3 regions of the Pelosinus sp. UFO1 genome follow, and region 1 is predicted to be linked to each of the others. Evidence: riboswitches for the same ligand, from Rfam matches in the RefSeq annotation. Region 1 holds a riboswitch; each other region holds the start of a gene.
The links. Region 1 has a riboswitch for S-adenosylmethionine ahead of metA (homoserine O-succinyltransferase). Riboswitches for the same ligand answer to the same signal wherever they lie in the genome.
Positions count from the first base shown of each region.

Region 1 (6,873 bases):
TGCCAAACCAACTAACTCAAGAATTTCTTCCACCCGATGCCTAATTTGCTTCTTAGGATATCCGGAAACCTTCAAAGGAAAGGCAACATTTTCAAAAACATTTTTTGCATCAAGTAAATTAAATTGCTGAAAAATCATACCTATTTTTCTTCTAGCCAACTTTAAATGCTGTTTGTTCATAGCTGTAATATCTTGCCCTGCTATGATAACCTTACCTGAATCAGGTTCCTCAAGGCGATTTAGACATCTAATTAAAGTTGATTTACCAGCTCCACTAAAACCGATAATGCCAAAAATATCGCCTTTTTCAACTTGCAAATTTATATTACGCAAGGCATTTATCCTAGCATGAGGCGTAATATAATCTTTATTTAAATCCTCAATTGTAATCATTCAATCCACCTTCCTTAACCTTTCTATTCGACAAATAGCCAATTATAAAAATAAAGAGACTATATTCCATTAAAATGGACTATAGCCTCTAGTTCTTCCACCAGTCGGCAAGGTTCTAATCTAGAATCTATTCGTTTTTTCTGAACATAATGGCCATTGATCACTCATTTTATGAATCTACCATCATCTTTTGTATGTGAAAGTTTATGTATGCTTTTTTCGAACCACCCAGTCTTTTCAGTTTCTCTGACATCAAATTTTTGTACATAAGGTTTTATATCTAATAAAGGAGTCCCATCGATAGTATCTACATCCTTGATATACAGTGTATTGCCTTCGACCTTAATCAGACGTACGACTGATATGCCAATTGAGTTAGGTCGACTTGGTGATCGGGTAGCAAAAATTCCGTGCAGTTCATTATCCAGAAAAGGTTTTACTAATAAAGAAGACTCCCTAATCAAATGAAAGTGATACAGCAATATAAGATGAGAAAACCCCTCAATATCTTTTAAGCCTGCAACGTATTCTGGATCTAATTCAATACTACCAACAGTCTCCTGGGCTGCAACAGCTTGAATTGGTGTCCCCTTTGCCTCTTTAAAGGGCGAGTGAATGATACCTATCGGCTTATAATCAATCATATATTTCCTTCCTTTGTCTTTACTAAGAAGCAAGAATCTGACACCTAATACTACTAAAAATTAATTCTTCTATCAGCTTATAAATTCAAGTTACATTTAAGGAAATTTGACCTACTCTTACTCATTTACATCTATTCGAACATCCTAATCCACCAGATGCCTGGCAACCTTTTATTGTCCCTAGTAGTGCATTATTCTTGATAAACTTTCCTCTTTTTGCATAAGCGCTAAGGGCTTTATCAATGGTACCAGATACACTTAAGGCTATTATCCCTTCACGTCGCAATTCTTTCTCTGCTCCCGGGCCAATTTTGTTAACTAATACGACTTCAACATCAGCAAGTAATTGAACTGTAGTAGCATGATCGCCTTCAGATTCTTCAAGCGTTTTTTTTCTACGTTCAATAAATTGGTAAGCTCCCTCTTCATCGCTTTCATAAATCCAGAATTCTTCCGCTCTACCAAAATGCTCATTAATGGCTATTCCATCAGTACTCGCAACAGCAACTTTAGACATACTATACACTTCCCTTTCTCTTATTATTATCTGTAGTAATACATCCTTAAAATAAAAAGGCAAAGATTGATTCCTTCACAAGGAACCTTTCTTTGCCTTCAGTCATTACTACTGATCAGCTTTACGGTATAATTTGTTTATATAATATACTTGTTTATAGCACTTTGTCAAGATGCGATTCGATCAGCTTGAGCGAGTTCGGGAAATAGTTTTATCCATAGAATAACAACCAATACTGTGCCAATACCACCAATCAGCAGTGCAGGCACTGTACCGAAAAAAGCTGCCGTTACACCAGACTCAAATTCTCCTAACTGATTAGAAGTTCCAATAAACATTGAGTTGACGGCACTCACTCTTCCCCGCATTTCATCTGGCGTCTGCAATTGCACTAAGGAGGAACGAATGACAACGCTGATGACATCTGCAGCACCAAGGACAACTAATGAGGCGAGAGATAAAGCAAAGGACGTTGATAAGGCAAATACAATGGTAGCCAGTCCAAAAACAAATACAGCGCTAAACATCGTTCGGCCGACTTTACGTTTAAGAGGATAATGGGCTAAAAAACCTGACATCAATAAGGCACCTACGGCTGGCGCTGAGCGTAAAATCCCCACTCCCTCTGGCCCAATAAAAAGCACATCTTTAGCATAAATTGGCAATAGAGCAGTTGCTCCCCCTAACAGTACAGCAAAAAGATCCAGGGATATGGCACCAAGTATTGTGGGTTTTCGACGAATAAAAGTGATCCCAGCAAATAATTCTCGTAGATTAACAGCATGAACTTTCCGTATTTCACGTTCAATTTTAATTCTAGAAATAAGAAAACTGGCACCTAGAAAAAGTACACTAATTGCACAATAAACATAGGCAGGACCTGCAGCATAAAGTAATCCCCCAATTGCCGGCCCTATGATATTGGCTGTCTGATTTGCCGAACTAACAGTCGCCAAAGCTTGCGGAAAAATCTTAGCCGATACCAATCCAGGCATAAAAGCTTGCATCGTCGGTCCCTCAAAAGCCCTGGCTGCGCCGATCAGAAATACAATGGTAATGATACTTTCTTTGCTAAGCCAACCAGTATAACTTCCGATTGCCAACAAACCTACACCCACGCCTTCCGTTATTTGACAAATACAAATAACTTTCTGACGATTAAAACGGTCCGCCACATGCCCAACAACAAGAGTTAGTAAAAACATTGGCAAAAACTGAGCAAGACCAACCAACCCTAAATAGAAGGGACTATCAGTCAACTCGTAGACTTGCCAACCCACGGCAACAGCCAGCATTTGATACGCCAGAGTTGTCAGAACCCTGGAAAACCAAAAATGTACATATGACTTGCAGTGAATGAGGGAAGAAACTTGCGCATTCTTATTATGTGCTTTCAACATATAACAGGAGTCTCCTTGTTTGTTATACAACCAATATCTCACCAATTAAATAAAAGAGATCAAACCACTTTCATTTCAGAAAGAGCTTGACCTTTTTTCATAGTCATTCATCCTTGAAATTGACAATCTTTAACTTTTATTATATTCAGCTTGGTCACTTTGTCAATATAGTATGACATTTTGTAAAACCTCTTATTAAATTTTACTTTGACTTACTTATTTACCTATGTTAATATTATTCATAAATTAATATTAAACTCTTATCTAGAGAGGTCGAGGGACTGGCCCTATGACACCCGGCAGCCGGCAGCAATGCAACGGTGCTAATTCCAGCAGGAGCAATCCTGAAAGATGAGAGGAATGTGCGGTTTAAAGAGCCCCTTTCCTCGGAAAGGGGCTCTTTTTGTTACCCCACTTGATTAGAAGAGCATAACAGCCTTCTATTGAGTTTTTATAATATCAAAAAAATGGAGGAATGCACTATGCCTATAAAAATCCCTAACAATTTACCTGCTACCAACATTCTGGAAAGTGAAAACATTTTCGTAATTCATGAGAACCGAGCCTATACCCAAGATATACGTCCTCTTAAAATATTAATTTTAAATCTCATGCCTATCAAGATTACTACTGAGACTCAATTACTCCGCCTGCTAGGTAATTCTCCTCTGCAAGTGGAAGTTGACTTCATGTATACTGCTACTTATTGTCCTACCAATACATCACAAGAACATCTGATCAAATTTTATGAAACATTCGAGGATATAAAATCTCGCAACTATGATGGCATGATCATTACTGGTGCACCTGTCGAACAAATTCCCTTTGAAGAGGTAGCCTACTGGGATGAACTTTGTGAAATTATGGAATGGAGTAAAACTCATGTATATTCCACTCTCCATATTTGCTGGGCATCCCAAGCCGGACTATACTACCACTATGGTATTCCAAAATATGATCTTCCACAAAAAATATTTGGAGTTTTCCCCCACAAAAAGAATGATACGGAACAAGTCAAACTATTCCGTGGTTTTGATGATATCTTTCATGTTCCCCATTCCAGACATACTGAATTTAAACGGGAAGACATCCTCAAGAATCCTAAGCTACGCATTTTGTCAGAGTCTGATATTTCTGGTGTTTATGCTGCCGCTGATCTAACAGGTAGACAATTCTTTATTGCAGGCCATTCAGAATATGATCCTCTTTCTCTCAAGGCCGAATACGATCGAGATTTTGCTCAAGGGTTATCAGTTCAAATCCCACAAAATTACTATCCTAACGATGACCCCACGCAAACACCAGTAGTCCTCTGGCGAAGTGCTGCCAACCTGCTCTTTTCCAACTGGCTCAACTACTATGTCTATCAGGAAACGCCTTTCGATCTTTCTTTATTATAATGGTTCTTTACTATCCCTTATCCTCTTTTTTCTTTAAGGCCCCCTCTAATGGATAACTCCCATAATTACGAATATGTACCCAATCCCTGTATGCCTCTGCCTGCGGATTACGGGCTAAAATATCCTGCTCCTCAAAGTATTTTACAAAGCTATTACTCTGAAAAAGCTGCCTATCTTCCCCAACTGGGCACACTTTTAGACAAGAGCCACAGGGATCACTAAAAGCTTTTTGCAATCTTTTTTCGTTATTTATGCAGGCTGCTTGGTCTACTTGCGCATATTTTAACTTTTCATCACCGATAAGGGCTTGAGCAGGACAGATTTTTTGACAATACAAACATTTATTGCATAAATCTCCTTCAACTAAAGGATCTCCTGCCAATTCCAAAGCAGTGAAGATTGATATCAACTGAACCCTCGGACCATACTCCCGTGTTAACAAGGTATGATTCCAGCCTAATGAACCAAGTCCAGCATAATACCCAGCCCAAATATGAGAAAATGCTGCTATCGGTTTTTCTTCTAATTCATCTTCAACCTCGCTATCTGGAATGACAGCTAAATGACCTTTGCGGTTTAAAAATACCGCCAATCGATAAGCTACTTTTTCTAATAACTCATTTGTTACCTTTGCTTGTTCCCTCCCCAGTACGGTGGGTGATGCTTCTATAATAGGCAGCCATAAAGGAACTCCTAGGACGATCACCGTTTTAGCCTGGGGCCAAATTTTGTGGGGATGAAATGCCACTGGTACATCCCCAGACTCTATCCATCTATCAATGGACGCAAAACCAACAAACTCGGCTCCTAGATCTCGGGCTTCCTGGATAATCTCTGCCTTAGTTAACTCAACTTGTGCCAGTCTACTCACTCCTTTTTGCTAAGTTTGCATCCTCTCTGAACTTTAGGCATACTTTCTAGCATAACAAACTCTTATACATAACTTCTCTTTATCTTCATACGTCGCCTTTTAATTCAAAGGCTGTCAACACTGATACGAAATTAAGCTGGGGATTGTACTTTGCGGCCCGAAAAATGTTGTTTTTACTTACTTGACTCTGGCCCGCATAATGTCCAGCCCATACATGAGAAAATACTGCGATTGTTTTGTGTTCGGGTATGCCTTCCCCCTCACTGTCCCATGGAATATTGACAGCCGGATAGCCGTTACGGTTCAGAAATACTGCCAATCGATAAGCTACTTCATCTAGTAGATTATTTATAACGCTAGATTGTTCCCTCACTATTGTGGGTGATGTTTCCCCACTAGGCTGCCATGAGGGAACTCCTAAGACAATTACAGTTTTAGTCTGAGGCCAAATTCTGTGGGGATGAAGCGCTATAGGTACATCCTCAGACTTTTCCCACCTGTCAATGGTCGCAAAACCTACAAATTCCGCTCCAAGATTCCGAGCTTGCTCCATTATCTCAGCCGTAGTTAACTCTATTTGTGCCAAAATAGCTACTCCTCTCTTTCTATTATGTTTGCCCCAACCCCAGAACCCCATAAAGTGATATCCTTTGCTTCATCAAAATATTTTTTTATGGCTGTGCTGTTATAAAGGTTCCGATCTTCCCCCACTGGGCAAACTTTAATGCAACAACCACAATGATTAAATGGTCCGTTGAATCGTTTTCTCCTACTCATACAAGCAAACTTGTCCATGTTCGAATATGTATCACTATTGTTGCCCGAAAATGACTGCGTTGGGCAGGCCTTCTCACACAACTTACATTTATTACACAGTTTTTCTTCCACCATAGGATCGCCATCTAATTCTAATGCTGTTAGAACTGATACCAAGCGATGCCGTGGACCAAACTCCCGAGTTACTAAGGTATGATTCCAGCCTATTGTGCCGAGGCCCGCATAATAACCAGCCCAAACATGGGAAAATGCTGCGATCGGTTTTTCCTCTAACACCCCCACCCCATAGCCATCCCGGCAAATGTTAACCGCAGCATGTCCGTTTCTATTCAAAAAAGCCGCTAATCGATAAGCTGCTTCATCTAATAAGCGATTGGTATTGTTATATTGTGACTTATACAGATGGGAAATTTTTGTTTCCACAATAGGCAGTAAGGATGGGATGGCCAGAGCAATTACTGTTTTGGTTAAAGGCCACACTTTATGAGGAAAAAAGGATTCCTCTAAATCCCCATATTCTTCCCACCTGTTAATAGGAGCAAAACCTACCAACTCTGCTCCCAATCCTTGGGCTTGTTTAATAATCTCCCCTTTAGTTAACTCTCGTTTAATCAACTGTCTCCCTCCTATTGTCCAATCCTTCCCCAGTTTTATTATTTTACTATACCCCTGCGGTAAAAATAGTTCATATATTCTGGTAAGTTAATTATGTCTTCTTCCCATTTAAGATATTTGATTGCCTCCTTACTGCCAAATTCGGTTAGATGTACATGCCAATCGTCAGGCTCTATTCCTTCCATGCCAGTCGTAAGGCCAAAGCCAGCTTCTACCCATGAGTTCGTGCCGCCATCTAGAATGCAAACATTATAAA
Region 1 is NZ_CP008852.1:2,999,694-3,006,566, forward strand. It holds gene UFO1_RS14245 (methionine ABC transporter ATP-binding protein) at 1-393, opposite strand, end outside; gene tsaA (tRNA (N6-threonylcarbamoyladenosine(37)-N6)-methyltransferase TrmO) at 558-1,037, opposite strand; gene UFO1_RS14255 (NifB/NifX family molybdenum-iron cluster-binding protein) at 1,159-1,554, opposite strand; gene UFO1_RS14260 (MFS transporter) at 1,722-2,954, opposite strand; SAM riboswitch class I at 3,212-3,312, shown strand; gene metA (homoserine O-succinyltransferase) at 3,437-4,354, shown strand; gene UFO1_RS14270 (4Fe-4S dicluster domain-containing protein) at 4,365-5,225, opposite strand; gene UFO1_RS14275 (hypothetical protein) at 5,311-5,811, opposite strand; gene UFO1_RS14280 (4Fe-4S binding protein) at 5,817-6,617, opposite strand; gene UFO1_RS14285 (rhodanese-like domain-containing protein) at 6,656-6,873, opposite strand, start outside.

Region 2 (6,873 bases), 1.5 Mb from region 1:
GTAACTCCAAATCCCCGTACTTCATGCATCATCACTCGCCATAAGTCAGCATTTTCTACGTAGAACTCCAAAAATGCCTTAATCATGGTTTCAATCTTTTGAAAAGGAGGTTCCGAAGAATTTACGATATCTTCTAAAATAGTCTGAAATGGAGCGCTGCACTCTTTAATCAAGGTATAAAAAAGCTGCTCTTTATTGACAAAGTAGTTATATACAGTCCCCTTCCCCGTGTCAGCTAAAGCAATAATTTCATCAACAGTAGCACGATGATACCCTTTACGAGAAAAAACTACATAAGCTGCCTGCAATATATGCTGACGTTTATTTTGCGAATCATGAGAACCAATTGTATCACGGAAATGCTTCATTTCTGCCTCCAAATCATTTTTATAGACTATTTTTGAGCAATTTCTACCATCTATGTAAATTTTTTAATTATTATAACATTTTTCCTGCGCATTATGGACTACACAGTCATTAAATTACTTAAATAAAGCTCTGCTATATAAAAGCAGAGCTTTATTTAAGTAATTTAATTATACCATTCCAAATCAAACCTGACAATGAGTGCTAATTTTTTTATTTAAAAAAGTCTCGCAGTGCCAATCCCTAGCCAGGTAGCAAAAAATCCTAGAACACAATTTGATAGTATATTATACATTGCCAACGCCAAACTGCCGTCCTCCATTAATTTAAAGGTTTCATAACTAAAGGAAGAGAAGGTCGTTAACCCGCCAACAAACCCAACTGTAACAATCAATCGCCAATAAGGACTTATAATAAACTTTTCTGTTGTTGCTGTCATAAAAGCGCCTATGATAAAACAACCAACAACATTTACTATCAATGTGCCGTAAGGAAATCCTGCACCAAAACGTCCAGCTGCCCAGATAGATACCAAATAACGAGTAGTTGCGCCAATACTTCCCCCAACCGCTACCGCCAACACATTTAACAATTAAATCACCTCACCTATTGTAGCCATTAGTGTTTAGGCGGCTTATTCCCATATTTAATCACTTGAATTTCATCAATAATGACTAAGCCCTCCTGTACCATTTCATCAAGTAATGGCAATAACTTATCCATATATTCTTCGCTGTCTATTATTTCTACCACTATAGGTAAATCACTAGACAGATCTAGAATTTTTGCTGTATGTATACGACTGTTCGCACCATAACCCATTAAGCCACGAACTACAGTAGCCCCTGCCATATCTAATTCTTTTGCTTTTTCCACCAGCGCTTGGTATAGGGGCTTTCCCTTATACCGATCTGTTTCACCAATATAAATTCGCAGCCTTTTAGCCTGACTAGTAATTTTCGGCATTGTATCCCCCCTGATGTTAATGAGCCTTTTTTCTATTATAAAACAAAATCTTCTATGTTGCATTCTTATCTTTATTTTTGCTAAAAAATAAAAGAGTGTCACAGCGCTCAGTGTGACACTCTTACCTATCTCTTATTTATACTAATAGCACCTAAAGTCTGACCTCTTCTTATAGATCTTGCTGAAAGAGAGCCGTGGACAAATAACGTTCTCCTGAATCAGGTAACAATACGACAATATTTTTCCCTTTATTTTCAGGTCGGTTTGCAAGCTGAATCGCAGCAAAGGTAGCAGCACCGCTTGAAATACCTACGAGCAATCCTTCTGATTTAGCTAATTCTCGAGCTGCTGTGAATGCATCTTCATTGTGCACGCCAAAAATTTCATCTACAACGTCTAAGTTAATTACTGAAGGTATAAATCCGGCTCCTATTCCCTGAATCTTATGAGGGCCAGGTTTTCCACCGGATAACACAGGTGAATCAAATGGTTCTACCGCAACAATCTTAATATTAGGATTTCGTTTTTTTAATACTTCCGCTACTCCTGTAATGGTACCGCCAGTACCTACACCAGCAACGAAGATATCCACTTGTCCGTCTGTATCTCTCCAGATTTCTTCAGCCGTTGTTTGCCTGTGTATTTCGGGATTAGCAGGATTATTAAACTGTTGTAAGATAATTGAATTACTATTTTCGGCAACCAATTGTTCAGCCTTGCCAATAGCCCCTTTCATACCCTCTACACCTGGTGTTAATACTAATTCAGCGCCCAAGGCCTTCAATAGATTACGTCTTTCTATACTCATAGTATCAGGCATGCATAAAACCAATTTGTAGCCTTTTGCGGCCGCGACAAAGGCTAAAGCGATACCTGTATTACCACTGGTAGGTTCAATAATCGTAGTATCTTTATTAATGAGTCCTTGTTTTTCAGCCTCCGCGATCATAGCATAACCAATACGATCTTTTACACTGCTCAATGGATTAAAATATTCTAATTTAGCAATTACTTTTGCCCCTATTGCCTTTTCCTTGTTATAGTTAGTAAGTTCTAACAGCGGTGTATTACCGATGAGATCCGTCAACTGTTTTGCAATCTTAGCCATAGTAAATTACCTCCAAAAATTTGATTAACTCGCAAACCAAAAAGAAAAGGCTAAGGAAGTCCCCTAACAGGAACTCCTTAGCCTTCAGTTTTCTGATCAGCTCGCTCAATATTTCATTAAATACAAATTAACACAAATAACAAACTTTGTCAATCTTTTTTTAAATACCATCGCCATAAACGCCTTCCACTTCAGGGAAACGACGCTTTTCTGTTTTCTCAACCTGAACTGCTTTACCATCCTTTATTTTTATAACCAACTGCCCATATTTTAAAGAAGATAGTTCTCCTAATATCTTATTGCGAAGAACGCTGGTTTCCTCTATACTTTTTTTCTCATTTCCAGTTTGGGATTTTTTCTGATTTGAAATAATAATTTTTTCAGTACGTTCTATCTGAATAATGTGTCCATCTTGCACTACTAAAACGATTTCACCAAAATTTATGTTTTGGATACTCTCATCAATGACTGCAAGTGCTTTTGCAGAAAATGAACTTTTTTCCTTCATCTTGACTTCTCCTTTATTCCGAAAGTGCCTGTTCTAAATCAGTGATAATATCTTGAGCATCTTCAATACCTACCGATAAACGTAGTAAACAGTCTGATATTCCTAGTCGCTCACGAACATCAATAGGCACATCCGCATGAGTCTGCACCGCAGGTAATGTAATAAGGGATTCTACCCCGCCTAGACTCTCAGCAAATCGAATTAATTTAACCTTTCGCAATACTTGCGCTGCCAATTGGGAATTATCAACAACAAAGGACAGCATGCCTCCATAACCCGAGGACTGGCTATCATGTATTTCCTTCCCTGGATGCTCCATTAAACCTGGATAATATACCTTTACCACTTTGGGATGCTTTTTTAGCCATTCGGCAATAATTTGGGAATTTTCATTATGCTTTTCCATACGCAATGCTAATGTTTTTATACTACGGATTAATAGCCAACTATCACTCGGTCCAAGAACTCCGCCTGTTGAATTTTGTACGTAACGTATACGGGCGCCTAACTCAGCCTCCCGGACAACAACCAATCCACAGACTAAATCATTATGACCTGATAAATATTTACTACCACTGTGAATCACTACATCGGCTCCTAATTCTAGTGGACGTTGAAAATAAGGCGTCAAGAAGGTATTGTCAACGATTGTATGAATGTTCTTTTCTTGAGCTAGCGCAACAATAGCACGTATATCAACAATCTTCATTAATGGGTTGGTAGGTGTTTCTACCAAAATAGCCTTCGTTAGAGGTGTAATCGCCTGCGCTACCTCTTCTTTACTACTGCCGTCTACAAAACTTACCGTTAACCCAAAATTACTGAATATCTTATCGATTACTCTATAAGTACCGCCATAACAATCTTCTACTACAACTAAATGATCTCCTGACTTATAAATCATTAGTATCGCCGTAATCGCAGCCATGCCTGAAGAAAAGGCTAATCCTACTGCACCACCTTCTAATGTAGCAATTCCCTCTTCTAATACTTTTCTTGTAGGATTTTGGCTACGGGTATAATCAAAACCAGTACTCTCACCAAGAGCCGGGTGTCGAAAGGTAGCGGATTGATAGATAGGTGTGCTTAGCGCTCCTGTTTTTGTATCCGTACAGACACCAATGTGTACAATCTTAGAGTCTAATTTCATAATATCCTCCTATTTTATGTTTTTAAATAAAATAAACCTCTTTCCGAGGAAAGAGGTTTATGCAATGAAAAACGTCTTCCTCTTATCTTTCAGGATAATTATCCTGCTGGAATTAGCACCACTGCATTACTGCCGGTTGCTGGGTGTCATAGGGCCAGTCCCTCGACCACTCTCGATAAGAGCTTATTTATTTTTTTGATAATACCATATATAAATGATTACTGTCAATACTTATCTAATTTTTTTAAAGGTGGTATCGTAGCCAGGATCATTTAATAAGTAGAAAACTACACTTACATACTAAAAACTTTGATTTTTCCTGGAACAACCCGAATATCAAGGGGAAGTTTAGGACCTAACTCTCCGTCCAAATCACTATCTACCTCTTCTGTACATTCGATGTAAATATGTTCTGCTTGTATACAAGTAACATATTTACTATTACAGTGTATGCCTTTTAAAAAGCTGATAAATAAGCCCATTAATTCTGGTAGATTACATTTTTTCACAATGAATAAATCAAGTTTACCATCATCAATCTTAGCGTCTGGTACTAGATTAGGGAATCCCCCTACATTGCCGCTATTCATAACAAGAAACAAAAATATGTCATCCTCTATGACTTGGCCATCAGCAATAAATCGCATTTTTAAAGCTCGAAAATTAGGCAGCTCTCCAAGGCCTTTTAAATAATAGGCTATTTTTCCCAGTGTATTTTTTAGCATGCTATCGGCACTATGGGCTACTGATGTCAGCAGTCCAGCACTAGCAACATTAAAAAAGTATTTATTATTTACCTTTCCTACATCAAAGGTTTTGCTTTTTCCTGCTGTAATCACTTCTACACAAGCTTCAATATTTTTGTCTAGTTGTAGATAAGCCGCAAAATCATTTGATGTACCACTAGGAATAATGCCTAATGGCAAATCAATTTCTCCTTCAAGCATGCTATTTATCACTTCATGGATAGTTCCATCACCACCCGATACAATAATGCCATCTACAGCTATTTCCCGAGATAACATAACGAAACTCTTAGTCTCTTGTTCATTACTAACTCGCAGTGGAATGATGATACATCCCTTTTTTTGAAAACATTCAATCACATGATCCAATTTAAATTTAAAACTTGCATCTCCTGATACTGGGTTATACACAAGAATAAACTTTCGCAAGCACAGATCCCTCCTTGGTGCAATAGCAATGATACACGTACCTTCCTATCTATAATCTATTGTATTTCATTCTAAGTATAAAAGTCTAGCAATTTATCTAGGATAATTGTAGATATTACCTGTTTACATAATATAAATTTTTCAGTATTATTATTCTGTTAGTAATTCTAGTCATCACTCTACAAATAGGAGGTTATTATATGAATAAATATCGTAAGCCAATTATACTTCTTACCCTTCTTACTTTCTCTTTCACTTTAATTATGCCAATACCTGCGGCAATGGCGGCTTCGCCTTTGGATACATTATCCCAAACTATGTCCTCAGACAATAATAAATCATCTTCCTTTAATTTCTTAAATGTATTGATTGGTATGTTATTAGGAAATTTATTAGGGAAAAGCAATCCACTCCAAAATCCAGCCGTTAATATCACGCCTTTAGCACCATCTAATGATGGTAAGTCACTTACTAATACAGAAAAAGGTAATGCTATCATCGCAACTGCCAAAACCTATTTGGGCGTCCCTTATGTCTTTGGAGGAGAATCACCTGTTACCGGCCTTGACTGTTCAAGTTTTACCCAACTTGTTATGAAAGAAAATGGTATTACTCTTCCTCGGACTGCAGCTGAGCAATATGAAATAGGTACTCCTGTAGACAAAGCAAATCTACAAGTTGGCGATTTAGTTTTTTTCACCACGTATAAACCTGGCGCATCTCATGTTGGTTTCTATATGGGTAATCAACAATTTATTCATGATAGTTCCGTTGCAAAACAAGTAACAATTAGTTCTTTGAGTGACGCTTACTACACGGAACATTATATTGGAGCTCGTCGTTACATTAAGTAAAGAAAATAAATCCTTTTCTTTGAAACCAGCACTTACAGTGCTGGTTTTTCCTTTAACTCGATACTCTTGACTATGCCGTAAATAAGAAAAGACTTGGCTTAGGCCAAGTCCTCAGACGCAGGCAGAAGCCTTAGTCGTTCTTACTTGGAATCAAGGAAGTGTTATACTTTCTGATTCCGCAAAAAAGCACAGGCTCGCAACCTATGCTCTTAAATACTTATAAAGATAGTACATCCATTTTATCGTTTTCCTGCTATGTTCAAACCCCGCTATCCAGCAGGTGGGTGCTTTAAAAATCATGTTTTTATCGTCCTCTCCTAGGAGGCGTGATAGCTGCATAATCGTAAGCTCCCAAATTCGATGAGTCGGTTGAACATAGCTAAGAGTAACGTGTACCCTAGAAATACTATCGTTTTACAATTCGTATAATATCACAGAATTATCAGAAAATCAAGCCATGATGCTTAACTTTCAATATGGGAGACGTTGTCACTCAGGTTGCTAACCAGTAGATAGATTCCACCTTTATGAGGAATTAATCTATGTTCTTGCACATCGATATGTTTTACAATTTCAAATTGATTGCGTTCATAGGTTCGTCTTGCTACTGCATTATCAGCCATCACCATTAAACTTAGTCGGTTATATCCATTCGCTTTTGCCCTTCGCTTTGTCAATTCAATTAATTTACTCCCAATACCTGTACCACGATATGCACTATCTACATAAATGGAATCTAAAAACCA
Region 2 is NZ_CP008852.1:1,511,988-1,518,860, reverse strand. It holds gene UFO1_RS06820 (TetR/AcrR family transcriptional regulator) at 1-368, opposite strand, end outside; gene crcB (fluoride efflux transporter CrcB) at 584-958, opposite strand; gene UFO1_RS06810 (DUF190 domain-containing protein) at 985-1,332, opposite strand; gene cysK (cysteine synthase A) at 1,502-2,440, opposite strand; gene UFO1_RS06800 (YezD family protein) at 2,601-2,948, opposite strand; gene UFO1_RS06795 (PLP-dependent aspartate aminotransferase family protein) at 2,962-4,098, opposite strand; SAM riboswitch class I at 4,178-4,280, opposite strand; gene UFO1_RS06790 (diacylglycerol kinase family protein) at 4,392-5,273, opposite strand; gene UFO1_RS06785 (C40 family peptidase) at 5,474-6,127, shown strand; RNA gene ssrS (6S RNA) at 6,355-6,534, opposite strand; gene UFO1_RS06780 (GNAT family N-acetyltransferase) at 6,592-6,873, opposite strand, start outside.
Region 2: linked by a shared signal. The riboswitch ahead of UFO1_RS06795 (PLP-dependent aspartate aminotransferase family protein) and the one ahead of metA (homoserine O-succinyltransferase) in region 1 are both predicted to bind S-adenosylmethionine.

Region 3 (6,873 bases), 450 kb from region 1:
ATCAACTCTTCATTTACATCAATCACGATCACTCTAAGAGACACACCGACTTGGGGTGCTGCCAAGCCTACTCCATCGGCACTATACATTGTCTGTGCCATATCATCAAGAAGTTTCCTAATTCTTTTATCAACATGTAACACTGGCTCCGCTTTCGTTTTTAATACCTTATCGCCAGCTTTTCGAACTTCCATTATAGCCATAAAAACCTCCTAGTGGATAAATCATGCCAAAATTCTATCATAGAAACATATAAAAATCCACGTTTAATATAAACAATATTTTTCACATAATACTAACTGGTTCAACATCAATAATAATATCTGGTCGCGAAGTTAGGCCCATCGCAACTATATGAGGCTTTACGTCCACAAGATTGTCTGTTTTTACAATGATATTCATACGAAAAATATCATTTACCTTAGCAACAGGGGCTGGAAATGGCCCTATTACTTCTATATTTTTATTTTCTTTTACTAGACTTCGTAATTCTGTTATTAGCTTATCAGCTTGATTACGAGCCTTTCCTTCCTCATCAGCCTGAACTGTAAGTTTAAGAATTTGACCATAGGGTGGGTAAGAAAGGGCTTTACGAAAACCGATTTCAGCATCATAAAAGCTTCGGTAATCATGCTCAGCACCCGCTTTTACTGCATAATGCTCGGGATTATAAGTTTGAACTACAACTTTGCCTGCCTTCTCACCACGCCCTGCCCGACCTGCGGCCTGAGTTAATAAGGCAAACACACGCTCTGCTGCCCTAAAGTCAGGTAAATTCAATATACTATCAGCTGCTATGATACCCACTGCCGTAACACTTTTTACATCATGCCCTTTAGCTACCATTTGCGTACCAAGTAAAATATCATATTCGCCTTTTGAAAATCCATCTAAAATACGATCATAAGCCATCTTCCCGCCAGTAGTATCTTGGTCCATCCGCACTATACGTACATCCGGAAATAGTTTCATTAACTCTTCTTGCAATTTTTGCGTGCCTGTGCCAAAGAATCGAATATAACGACTACTGCATTCTGGACAAACATCGGGCACCTCTTCAACACATTGGCAGTAATGACACTTCAGTTTTTTACCTATAGAATGGTACACTAAAGAAATATCACAATGCTTGCATCGTACAATATGCCCACATTCTCGACACATTACAAAGGTAGCATAACCACGACGATTCAATAAAATAATAGCCTGCTCACCACGGTTTATTGTCTCAGTTAGCAATTCTTGCAAAGGCAAGGAGATGACACTACGCCTTTTATTACGTAATTCTTCACGCATATCAACAATTGTAACAGCAGGCAACAACGCATTTGCAATCCGCTTTGACATAGAGAGCATTGTATGGTGCCCCTCTAAAGCTTGATAATATGTCTCAACTGATGGCGTAGCACTTCCCATTATTACCACTGCACCTGCCAAATTTGCTCTCATTAAAGCTACCTGTCTCGTATGGTAGCGCGGTGTTTCCTCTTGCTTGTAAGTAAATTCATGCTCTTCATCCATTATAATTATTCCGACATCTACCAAAGGTGCAAAAATTGCTGAACGAGCACCAATAACAATACCTGCTTCTTTTCTACGAAGACGCTGCCAAGCATCATAACGTTCACCAGTAGATAGTTTACTATGCATGACTACCACATCATCACCAAACCTAGCCTTAAATCGTGAGACAATTTGGCTTGTAAGGGCAATTTCAGGGACTAAAACAATAGCCTGACGGTAATTTTGACGAGCTACTGCCACTGCTTCAATGTAGACTTGGGTTTTACCACTTCCAGTAATACCATGAAGTAAAAAAGACTCAAATTCCTTGGCTTGCATTTTTGGTATAATTTTTCCCAATACCTGCTGTTGTTCAGTCGTTAATGAAACGGTATTTTTTGTTTCAGATAAATCAGCATAACTATCACGAACTATCTGAACTTTTTCAATTTTAACAATGCCCTCTTGTACCAATTTTTTGACAGTATCATAACTAGTATTACTTTTTTTCAGGTCATCGTAAGAAAGCTGCCCATACTCTATTAAATAATTCAACAAACGGCATTGTGCTGGTTTTCTAACTAAACTGCTAATAAGCGTTTTGGCGGATTCAATAGATACATCTAAATAGATTACACTTTTATAAAGATGTGTACCAGTCTTTTTTCCGATTGACTCTCCTACTATTACTTTCTTACGTAGTAAATATTGTATGACTTTTAATACACCAGCACCAAACTGTTTTTCTAATTTGGATGAAAGTACCGATCTCTGCTCATATATATATAATAATACTTGGTAATATTCTGCTGATTTAGCTAATAACTCAGTTAATGTTTTCTGAATATCCTGATCAGTGCCTACTGAATAAAGTGTAACACTTTTTATGCCTGATTTCCCTGGAATAAACAAACGCATCGCATCAACTAAATTACAAAGATAATATTCACTAATACACCTAGCAGTATGCATCATATGCTCATCAAACCATATGTCATTATCCAATGTATCTAAAATAGGTTTTAGGTTAATTATATCAGAATCTTCACCCTGAGTAATATCAATAATAAAACCCTCTAATTTGCGATTGCCAAAAGGCACTAATACACGCCAACCTACAGCAACGCAATCTAAGTGTTCAGGAATATGATATGAAAAAGCTTTGTTAATGTTTTTAGTTGTAAGATTTACTAAAACTTGTGCTATACGTTGCATTGTTACCACCATTCCATGATACTTAATAAAATTAAAAAGGGGGAATCTCACTGAGTCCCCCTTTTATCATTAGCTATACCTATAAAATTCGTATGATGAGATAAAAACCCTGCAAGAAATTATTAAAAATTAAAGATTTGCTTCCTTACGTAAAATTTCTGCTTTATCGGTGCGTTCCCAAGGCAAATCAATATCAGTACGGCCAAAGTGTCCGTAAGCTGCTGTTTGGCGATAAATCGGACGACGCAAGTCCAAGGTTTTTATAATGCCAGCTGGGCGCAAATCAAAATGTTTTTTAATCAGCTCGGCAATCAGTTTTTCATCTACTTTAGCCGTCCCAAAAGTCTCTACCATAATCGAAACTGGATGCGCCATACCAATAGCATAAGCTAACTGGATCTCACATTTATCTGCTAATCCTGCAGCAACTACGTTTTTGGCAACGTAACGAGCCGCATAGGCAGCTGAGCGATCTACTTTGGTACAATCCTTACCAGAGAATGCACCGCCACCATGACGTGCCATTCCACCATATGTATCAACAATGATTTTACGGCCAGTCAAACCAGCATCGCCTTGAGGTCCACCTATTACAAAACGACCTGTTGGGTTAATATAGTATTTTGTATTTGCATCTAATAGATGAGCTGGAACAATTGGTACAATAACTTTTTCAATCAAATCTTTTTCAATAGTTGCTAATTCAACTTCAGGACCGTGCTGGGTTGAAATTACGATCGTATCGACACGAAGAGGTTTTCCATCTTCATATTCTACCGTTACTTGTGTTTTTCCATCAGGACGTAAATAATCAACTTCTTCATTTTTACGGACTTCTGTTAAACGACGCGCTAACTTATGTGCTAAAGATATTGTCAATGGCATATACTCTGGAGTTTCATTGGTTGCGTAACCAAACATCATTCCTTGGTCACCAGCACCGATTGCTTCAATATCATCCATTTGTCCTTGTTTTGCTTCTAGCGCCTTGTCAACACCCATCGCAATATCAGCGGATTGCTCACCTATGGAAACCAATACACCACAAGTGTCGCCATCAAAGCCATATTTTGCACGTGTATAGCCAATTTCTTTAATTGTATCACGTACTATCTTAGGAATATCCACATAACAATTCGTTGTTATTTCGCCAACTACATGTACTTGACCTGTTGTCAACAAAGTCTCACATGCTACCCGTCCCATAGGGTCTTTCGCCATTATGGCATCTAATACACCATCTGAAATCTGATCCGCCATTTTATCAGGATGTCCTTCAGTAACAGACTCTGAAGTAAATAATACGCGTTTTTTTTCCACAATTTTTACCTCCAATAATTAATAAAAAAACTCCCCTAAGGGAGGGTGATGTTACTGTCACTCTCCCATCTTGCGATCTTTACCGCAGGAATTGGCACCGTTTTTGGATATTCCAAATGGTTGCCGCGGTTTCATTGGGCCATTCCCTCCACCATCTCTTGATGAGCCAATATATAATTCTGCCAAATCAAATTTTAAAGTAAAATAGAACAAAAATCAACCTATTTTCGACATTCTATGTGAATTTTATCCAAAATAACTTCTGCTAGCCTTTTTTTAGACATTTGAGGCAATTCTTCTATACGACCATCACGGTACAACAATTTTGCTATATTCGTGTCCGTATTAAATCCGGCGCCAGGTATAGTAACATCATTAGCGACAATCATATCTAAATTTTTTCTTGTTAATTTATCTTGTGCATGAACTAGTAAATCCTGAGTTTCAGCAGCAAAACCAACCAATATCTGATGTTTCTTTAGGCGCCCAAGCTGTAGTAAGATATCCGGATTTTTCTCTAGTATCAGATGTAGCGTCTCACCAGTCTTTTTAATTTTATGCTCCGACATACTCTGTGGACGATAATCCGCTACTGCCGCTGCCTTTATCACAATATCACTTTCCGCAAAATGAGCCACTACGGCATCCTGCATCTGTGATGCTGATTGTACAAATTCTATTGTAACACCAGGTGGCGAAACCAAATGAGTGGGTCCCGATATTAAAGTGACTTTTGCTCCCCTGTGCGCAGCAACCTCCGCCAATGCATAGCCCATTTTCCCACTAGAGCGGTTACCGATATATCTTACGGGATCAATTGCCTCCTGCGTTCCACCTGCAGTAATTAATATCTTTTTCCCTGTAAAATCATGATTGGTTTTTAGTATCTCAATTACCTTTCCTACAATAGCCTCTGGTTCAGGTAAACGTCCTACACCCTCTGTACCACATGCTAGCTTACCACAATCTGGATCCATAAAGTAATAATCTAATTGAGTCAGCTTGCTAATATTTTGCTGAACAATGCTATTTAAATACATATTCGTATTCATAGCTGGCACCATTAAGATTGGTGCCGTTGTCGCCATAACAGTAGTAGATAACATATCATCCGCTATACCATTGGCTATTTTACCAATAATATTTCCCGTTGCAGGAGCCAATAAAAATAAATCTGCTCTACTAGCTAATGCAATATGTTCAACATTCCAATTGGTAGCTTCTGCCCACATATCAACTACAACCGGATGTCCACTTATTTCTCGGAAAGTCAACGGGGTAAGAAAGTTAGTCGCTGCCTTAGTCATAATAACATATATGTTGGCGCCCTGTTTTTTTAGACGGCTAACGACATCCACTACTTTATAAGCAGAAATACCACCAGCTACGCCAACAACAATATTCTTTCCCTTTAACATAACGACCTCCTACTTTATACCACTTTTGGTCCGTTCATAGGATATTTTATCTTGCGCTACTTCCTCTAAGGCAATGGTAACTTGCTTATTCGACTTGCTCTCAACCATGGGTACTGAACCGTCCATAAGTTCTCGAGCACGCTTAGCCGCAAGCACAACCAATGTATATTTACTATCAACTTTAGTCACTAAAACATCTAATGATGGATGAATCATAGTAGTCCCCCTAAGTTTTATTTATTAAAATTAGTTAATATTTCTTCCACTATATTGTCATTACGTACCACTTGGCACTTTTCTGCAGTAATAATTGATAAAACCTTGTTTGTTGCTTCTTGCACCTCATCATTTACTACTATGTAGTTATAATTATGTACGTATGTCAATTCATTATTAACACAACTGAGCCTTTTCTTTATCACATCCAAACTGTCAGTACCTCTTTTATGAATGCGATTCGCTAGCTCATCCAAGGACGGTGGTGCAATATAGATAAACACTCCTTGGGGGAATCTTTTTTTTATCTGCGTAGCTCCCTGTGCATCTATTTCTAAGACAACATCCTTACCATTTTGTAATAAATCCTTTACTTGACGGCATGGTGTTCCATAAAAATTGCCATAAACTTCAGCCCATTCCAACAACTCATCATTTTTTATCATATTCTCAAATTCTTCACGAGAAACAAACCAGTAATTAACCCCATGTTTTTCTCCTACACGTGCTGCCCGTGTAGTGGCAGATATGGAATAGTTTAATTCAGGATATCTACGCAGCAATTCTTGACAAATTGTCCCTTTACCTGCTCCAGATGGACCAGATAAAACAAGTAAAATTCCCTCTTTTGTCATACATGCTGCTCCTTTCATCATCTGCTATTCTGCAGTGTCCTCGCTAGTTTCTTTGCTGGCAAGGCGATGAGCTACGGTTTCAGGCTGCACTGCGGATAAAATTACATGATCACTGTCAGTAATAATTACAGCTCTAGTACGTCTTCCATAAGTTGCATCAATTAACATTCCTCTGTCACGAGCTTCTTGAATAATTCTTTTAATTGGCGCCGATTCAGGACTAACAATAGAAATGATTCTATTCGCAGATACAATATTACCAAAACCAATATTGATAAGTTTTATTTCCATAAAAAATCCCCCTTATTTTTTATATCGTTAGCATCTACCTATGGTTCTCTATTTGATTCTACTCTACATTTTGAATCTGTTCTCTGACTTTTTCAATTTCACTTTTAATTTCTACGACTATGTTGGCTACTGTAAAATCATTCGCTTTAGAAGCAATTGTATTCGTTTCACGATTAATCTCCTGCACGATGAAATCTAATTTTCTCCCTACTGCCTCGTCAATATGTAATGCAGTATGGAATTGTGCCAAATGACTTTTTAAACGCACTAACTCC
Region 3 is NZ_CP008852.1:2,544,866-2,551,738, forward strand. It holds gene def (peptide deformylase) at 1-203, opposite strand, end outside; gene priA (primosomal protein N') at 286-2,718, opposite strand; gene metK (methionine adenosyltransferase) at 2,848-4,038, opposite strand; SAM riboswitch class I at 4,101-4,206, opposite strand; gene coaBC (bifunctional phosphopantothenoylcysteine decarboxylase/phosphopantothenate--cysteine ligase CoaBC) at 4,260-5,456, opposite strand; gene rpoZ (DNA-directed RNA polymerase subunit omega) at 5,466-5,672, opposite strand; gene gmk (guanylate kinase) at 5,690-6,307, opposite strand; gene remA (extracellular matrix/biofilm regulator RemA) at 6,332-6,598, opposite strand; gene UFO1_RS12000 (YicC/YloC family endoribonuclease) at 6,657-6,873, opposite strand, start outside.
Region 3: linked by a shared signal. The riboswitch ahead of metK (methionine adenosyltransferase) and the one ahead of metA (homoserine O-succinyltransferase) in region 1 are both predicted to bind S-adenosylmethionine.